3 regions of the Streptomyces sp. NA02950 genome follow, and region 3 is predicted to be linked to each of the others. Evidence: riboswitches for the same ligand, from Rfam matches in the RefSeq annotation. Region 3 holds a riboswitch; each other region holds the start of a gene.

Region 1 (2,260 bases), 4.1 Mb from region 3:
CGGGCTGCTCCTGGAGTGCGTTGATCGAGGGCCGTGCGGTGCCGTCGAGCCGGTGCGGGGTGAACGCGCGGGCCACCGGCGGGAGTTCTCCGCCGGTCAGCGCCTCGGCCATGACATCGCCCGTGATCGGGGTGAGAAGGACGCCGTTGCGGAAGTGGCCGGTGGCCATCTGGAGCCCCGGCAGCGACGTCGGCCCGAGGAAGGGGCCGTTGTCGGGGGAGCCGGGGCGCAGCCCGGCACAGGTCTCGACGAGCGGCAGTTCGGTGATGCCGGGGAGCAACTCATGGGCGTCGCGCAGCAGCTCGTACACCCCGCTCGCGGTGACCGTGGTGTCCCAGCCGCGCTCCTCGGAGGTCGCGCCGATCACCAGCTCGCCGTTGAGGCGCGGGACGAGATAGACGTCCGTGCCGCGCACCACGGCCCGTACCACCCGGGACAGGAACGGCCGGTAGGCGGCGGGCACGGTCAGCCGCAGCACCTGGCCCTTGACCGGGCGCACCGGCGGCAGCACCTCCTGGGGCAACCCCGCCAGCCGGGCGCTGAGGCTTCCGGCGGCCAGCACGGTCTGCCCGGCGCGGATCCGGGTACCGTCGGCCAGCTCCGCGCCCGTGGCGCGGTCCCCGGCGACCGTCAGCCGCTCGGCGAGGACGCGGTGGACGACCACACCGGCCCGCTCGCAGGCGCGCAGCAGCGCCGCCGCCAGCCGCCGCGGATCCACCTGGTGATCGCCGTCGACGCGCATCCCGCCGCGGACGCCCGGTGCCAGCATCGGTTCCAGACGGCGGCATTCGCGCCCGGTCAGCCACTCCACGTCCAGCCCGTAGCGCTGGTGCTGCTCATGGAGGTCGCGCAGATGGGCGCGGTCGTCGGCGTCGAGCGCCACCATGAGCGTGCCGCAGTCGCGGTAGCCGACCTCCTGGCCGCCCGCCTCCTCCACCTCCGCCACGAACTCCGGATAGCGGGCCGCGGACGCGAGATTGAGATCGAGCAGCGCGTGCTCGCCGTACCGGAACTCCCCGACGGATCCCAGCATCCCGGCCGCCACCATGGCCGCCCCGCCGCCGGGCGCCGGGTCCGCCAGCGCGGTCCGCAGCCCGCGCTGGGCCGCCCGCCAGGCCGTGACCAGCCCGATGATGCCGCCCCCGATCACGAGGGCGTCGTAGCTCCGCGTTCCCTTGGTGCTCGCATGGGTCCCCGATGTGCGCATGGGCTTGCTGCCCCTCCCTTCGCCGGTATGACCCGGATCAGGTTCATACGGTCGGAGGCCGCCCCAGCCTCCCTCTCAGCCCGGTGCGTCCGAACTCCCGCGAGTGCTCTGTGGCGCCACACTAGTACGAGCCTCGAACGGCCCGGAAGGGCGAACCGGGCGAGCCGGGAATCACGGCAACAACCTGCCGTATGCCTTTCACCGATCGTGAATGGGAGATCTCGCCCCGCGCTCTGCGGTCCGTCCCGCACACCGCCATACAGTGATCGTGTGAGCGATGAGACGACGAGGTCGACGTCCACAGTGGGCAGCGGACAGCGTGTGGTGATCGTCGGCGCGGGCATGGCGGGAGTGCAGACCGCCGTCGCGCTGCGCGAAGAGGGCTGGGCCGGGGAGATCCTGCTGCTGGGCGCGGAGCCCCACCAGCCGTACGACCGGCCGCCGCTGTCCAAGGCCGTGCTGCTCGGCAAGGCCGAAGGGTCGGCGTTCGACGTGGACTTCCAGGCGCTCGGCATCGAGCTGCGGCTCGGTGTCACGGTCTCCGCGCTGAGCAGCGGCGACCGGCGGCTGGAGACCGAGTCCGGGCCGGTGCCGTACGACGTCGTGGTGCTCGCCACCGGTGCCGAGCCGATCGCCCTGCCCGGCAGCGAGGGCGTCCCCGGTGTCCATCTGCTGCGCACCCTGGACGACGCCGAGCGGCTGCGCCCGGTGCTCGCCCGGCAGCACGAGATCGTGGTCGTGGGGGCGGGCTGGATCGGCGCGGAGTTCGTCACCGCCGCCCGGGAGGCGGGCTGCGCGGTGACCGTCGTCGAGGCCGCCGACCGGCCGCTGGCGGGCGCCCTCCCGGCCGAGGTCGCCGCCCCCATGGCCGACTGGTACGCGGACTACGGCGCCACCCTGGTCACCGGCGCCCGGGTGGACGCGGTGGACGAGAGCGGGCTGCTGCTCGGTGACGGCACCCGGCTGCGGGCGGGCGCGGTGGTCGTCGGCATCGGCGCGCGGCCCGCCACGGACTGGCTGGCGGGCTCCGGCGTGAACCTGGCGGACGACCGG
Region 2 (2,260 bases), 1.9 Mb from region 3:
ACCGAGGGTGCGCAACTCGGCGAACTGCGCCTCGTCGTTGGCGTCCGCGATCGACCCCGGACGCAGTCCGTCGCCCAGCGAGTAGGTGACGTCATAGGCCGCGAGGATCTCGCAGAGCTCCTCGAAGTGCGTGTAGAGGAAGCTCTCCTTGTGGTGGGCCAGACACCACGCCGCCATGATCGAGCCGCCGCGCGAGACGATGCCGGTCTTGCGGCGGGCGGTCAGCGGTACGTAGGGCAGCCGGACGCCCGCGTGCACCGTCATGTAGTCGACGCCCTGCTCGGCCTGCTCGATGACCGTGTCCTTGTAGATCTCCCAGGTCAGCTCCTCGGCCTTGCCGTCGACCTTCTCCAGGGCCTGGTAGAGCGGCACGGTGCCGATGGGGACGGGGGAGTTGCGCAGCACCCACTCACGGGTGGTGTGGATATTGCGGCCGGTGGACAGGTCCATGACCGTGTCGGCGCCCCAGCGGGTCGCCCAGGTCATCTTCTCGACCTCCTCCTCGATGGAGGAGGTGACGGCGGAGTTGCCGATGTTGGCGTTGACCTTCACCAGGAATCGCTTACCGATGATCATCGGCTCGATCTCCGGGTGGTTGACGTTGGCGGGCAGGACGGCCCGGCCCGCCGCGATCTCCTCCCGGACCACCTCGGGGGAGACGTTCTCGCGCACCGCCACGTATTCCATCTCGGCCGTGATCTCGCCCCGCCGGGCGTAGGCGAGTTGGGTGACCGGGGCACCGTCCCGGCCGCGGCGCGGCTGGCGCGGACGGCCGGGGAAGACCGCGTCGAGATTGCGCAACCCGCCCCGGGGCGAGGTGTGTTTGAGCCCGTCGTCCTCGGGGCGGACCGGACGTCCCGGGTACTCCTCGGTGTCGCCGCGGGCGACGATCCAGTTCTGCCGCAGCGGGGCCAGCCCGCGGCGGACGTCGGTGTCGATCTGGGGGTCGGTGTACGGGCCGGAGGTGTCGTAGAGCGTCACATCGCGGCCATTGGTGAGGTGCACCCGGCGGACCGGGACCTGGATGTCCGGGCGGGAACCCGTGACATATCCCTTGTGCCACCCGATGTCGGTGGCGTTCTCGCGCATGCGTGCATCCTGCTGAGTCATGAGACCCACTCCCTACGCCGGCATTACCCGGTAACAGGTTCAGCGGTCGGCGCAGCTGTCGCGTCAGCGCCCTCTCAGCCCGGTGCTCCGAGCTCCCGCGTTTGCAAAGGTGCCCCCACGCTAACGGTTCTCCGGCGGAACTGAACAGGGGGGCCGTTCCTCTCCCGGCGACTTGCGATGATGCAGGCGTGACCTCCACGCCTCAGCACCCCCCGGCCGGACGGGACAGCACGCCCGGACCGCCGCCCGCCCACGAGCACCACGACGACGGCCGTCACGACAGCCGTCACGACAGCCACGGCCATGCACACGGCACTGGCCACGGCCACGGTCATGGGCACGGCCACGGCCCGGCCACCCCCGTCTCCGCCCGCCTCCGCAAGGTCATCGCGGCGGTGCTCATCCCCTTCGCCGTGGCCGTGACCGCCGGGCTGATCGTGCTCTGGCCGGGCGGCACTCCCGACCACTCGGCGGCGCAGCGCAGCGGACTCGGCTTCGATCAACAGACCGTCTCCGGACGGGTGGTGAAGGTCGAGGAGGTCAACTGCGCGGACGTGGGCGCCCAGCCGCAGCAGCCCAGCGAACCGGGGCAGGGCGGCGCGGCGCGGAACGGGAGCGGCGGCGGCGCGGGAGGCGGGAAGGGCCGCTGTGAGAGGGCCACCGTCGAGGTCACCTCGGGCAAGGACAAAGGCCGCCAATTCCCCGAAATCATCCAGCCCAACGCCTCACGGAAGCTCAGCGCCGGACAGGAACTGAAGCTGGCGTACGCGCCCAAGGCGCCAAAGAACCTCCAGTACTCCGTCTCCGACGTCGACCGGTCGATGCCGATGGCACTGCTCGCCGGGCTCTTCGCCCTCGCCGTGGTGGCGGTCGGACGGCTGCGCGGGGTCTTCGCGCTGGTGGCGCTGGCCATCAGCTTCGGAGTGCTGACGCTGTTCATCCTCCCGGCGATCCTCCAGGGCTCCAATCCGCTGGTGGTCGCGGTCATCGGGGGCAGCGCGATCATGCTGCTCGCGCTGTATATGTGCCACGGGCTGACGGCCCGGACATCCGTGGCCGTCCTCGGCACCCTGGTCTCCCTGCTGCTGATCGGCGTGCTGGGTTCGGTGTTCATCGGCTGGGCGAGTCTGACCGGCAACACCGACGACCA
Region 3 (2,260 bases):
ATCCGCCACCGGCCGTCGGCGCGCAGGCCCCGGGCGACGATGGCGGCCACCGGATACGCGAAGAAGATCCCGAAGAACGCGAGGGGCACGGCCATCAGGGCGAGCCGCAGCGCCGCACCGCGCGGATCGCGCCGCCGCGGCCCCGGCCCCCGCTTCTCCTCGGTCTCCCCGGTGGTCTCGGCGGTCCCTACAGGACGAGCGAGGACCATGCCTTGACCCACGGCTCACGGTTCTTGGCGATCTTCTGCGGGGACAGGATGGCCGGATCGGCGATCTCGACCCCGTACCGGGTGAAGAGCTCGGGCAGCTTGACGTCCTCGCGCGCGGGGTTGACGTACATATTGAGCGGAACGTCCGCCTGGAACCGCTTGCTCAGCAGGAAGTCCAGCAGCGCCTTGCCGCCCTTGGGGTTGGACGCGCCGTTCAGCAGCCCGGCGAATTCCACCTGCCGGAAACAGGTTCCCGTCGCCACCCCGGTCGGAGCCTTCGCGGGCTTGGTCTTGGCGTCCGCCACCCCGGCGGGCGGGCTGGAGGCGTAGGAGACGACAAGCGGCTTGTCGCCCTTGCCGCCGCCGGAGAAGCGGTCGAAGTACGCCTGCTCCCAGCCGTCGACGACCTCGACCCCGTTGGCCCGCAGCTTCTTCCAGTAGCCCTTCCAGCCGTCGTCGCCGTACCTGGCGGCCGTGCCGAGGAGGAAGCCGAGGCCGGGAGAGGAGGTGGCCGCGTTCTCGGTGACGAGCAGGTTCTTGTAGGCGGGCTTGGTGAGGTCCGCGAACGTCCGGGGCGGCGCCAGCCTCTTGTCGGCGAAGTACTTCCGGTCGTAGTTGACGCAGATGTCGCCGTAGTCGACCGGGGTGACGCGGTGCCGGTCCGCGTCCAGCTGGAGCGCGGCCGGGACCTTGTCCAGGCCCTTGGCCCGGTACGGCGTGAACAGGCCGTGGTCGAGCGCGCGGGAGAGCAGGGTGTTGTCGACGCCGAAGAAGACATCGCCCTGCGGATGGTCCTTGGACAGGATGGCCTGGTTGACGGCCGAGCCCGCGTCACCGCCGGTCTGCGTGCGCACCGTGTATCCGGTCTTGTCGGTGAACTCCTTGAGCACGGACTTGGAGACCGCGAAGGAGTCGTGCGAGACCAGGGTCACGGTCTTGGAGTCCGCGCCGCCGGAGCTTTGGGAATCCTCCCCGCAGCCCGCGAGGGCCATCAGGCCGAGCGAACCGGCGAGGGCGGTGCCGATGGCACGCCGGAGGTGGCTGTTCATGCTGATGCTGACTCCCTACGCCGGTATGACCCGGATCAGGTCCGAGGGTCTGCGGCCGTGCCGCACTCTCAGCGCCCTGAGCGCTCCCCTGTCGGAATGTTCATTTGTACGACGGTGCGACGTCGCGAAGGCACGGTATCAGCCGTCGTTCAGCGCTCCGTGGCCGCCAGCTGCCCGCAGGCCCCGTCGATCTCCTGCCCCCGGGTGTCCCGGACGGTCACCGGCACACCGTGCGCCTCCAGGGCCGCCACGAACGCTTTCTCGTCCTCGGGGCGGGAGGCCGTCCACTTGGAGCCGGGCGTCGGGTTGAGCGGGATCAGGTTGACATGCACCCGGTGGCCCTTGAGCAGCCGGCCGAGCAGATCGGCCCGCCACGCCTGGTCGTTGATGTCCTTGATCAGGGCGTACTCGATGGAGATCCGGCGGCCGGACTTCTCCGCGTACTCCCACGCGGCGTCCAGGACCTCACGGACCTTCCAGCGCGTGTTGACCGGGACGAGGGTGTCGCGCAGCTCGTCGTCGGGGGCGTGCAGCGAGACCGCGAGCCGGCACTTGAAGCCCTCGTCGGCGAAGCGCAGCATCGCCGGAACCAGTCCGACGGTGGAGACGGTGATCCCGCGCTGGGACAGGCCAAGACCGTCCGGCTCGGGGTCGGTGAGCCTGCGGACGGCGCCCACGACCCGGTTGTAATTGGCCAGCGGCTCGCCCATGCCCATGAAGACGATGTTGGACAGCCGGGCCGGACCGCCGGGGATCTCGCCGTCCCGCAGCGCCCGCATCCCGTCGACGATCTGGTGGACGATCTCGGCGGTGGACAGATTGCGGTCCAGACCCGCCTGGCCGGTGGCGCAGAACGGGCAGTTCATCCCGCAGCCCGCCTGGGAGCTGATGCACATGGTGACCCGGTCCGGGTAGCGCATCAGCACGGACTCCACCAGCGTGCCGTCGAAGAGCCGCCACAGGGTCTTGCGGGTCGTGTCGTCGTCACAGCTGATGTGACGC

The links. A riboswitch is a leader RNA that binds a small molecule or an ion and turns the genes downstream of it on or off. The one in region 3 is predicted to bind thiamine pyrophosphate.
Region 1: linked by a shared signal. The riboswitch ahead of thiO (glycine oxidase ThiO) and the one ahead of HUT19_RS11470 (thiamine ABC transporter substrate binding subunit) in region 3 are both predicted to bind thiamine pyrophosphate.
Region 2: linked by a shared signal. The riboswitch ahead of thiC (phosphomethylpyrimidine synthase ThiC) and the one ahead of HUT19_RS11470 (thiamine ABC transporter substrate binding subunit) in region 3 are both predicted to bind thiamine pyrophosphate.

Annotation. Positions count from the first base shown of each region.
Region 1 covers NZ_CP054916.1:6,841,261-6,843,520, forward strand. The annotation lists gene thiO (glycine oxidase ThiO) at 1-1,207, opposite strand, end outside; TPP riboswitch at 1,205-1,318, opposite strand; gene HUT19_RS30085 (NAD(P)/FAD-dependent oxidoreductase) at 1,550-2,260, shown strand, end outside.
Region 2 covers NZ_CP054916.1:4,685,518-4,687,777, reverse strand. The annotation lists gene thiC (phosphomethylpyrimidine synthase ThiC) at 1-1,110, opposite strand, end outside; TPP riboswitch at 1,103-1,219, opposite strand; gene HUT19_RS20435 (YibE/F family protein) at 1,299-2,260, shown strand, end outside.
Region 3 covers NZ_CP054916.1:2,759,503-2,761,762, forward strand. The annotation lists gene HUT19_RS11465 (iron ABC transporter permease) at 1-95, opposite strand, end outside; gene HUT19_RS11470 (thiamine ABC transporter substrate binding subunit) at 188-1,258, opposite strand; TPP riboswitch at 1,254-1,358, opposite strand; gene rlmN (23S rRNA (adenine(2503)-C(2))-methyltransferase RlmN) at 1,408-2,260, opposite strand, start outside.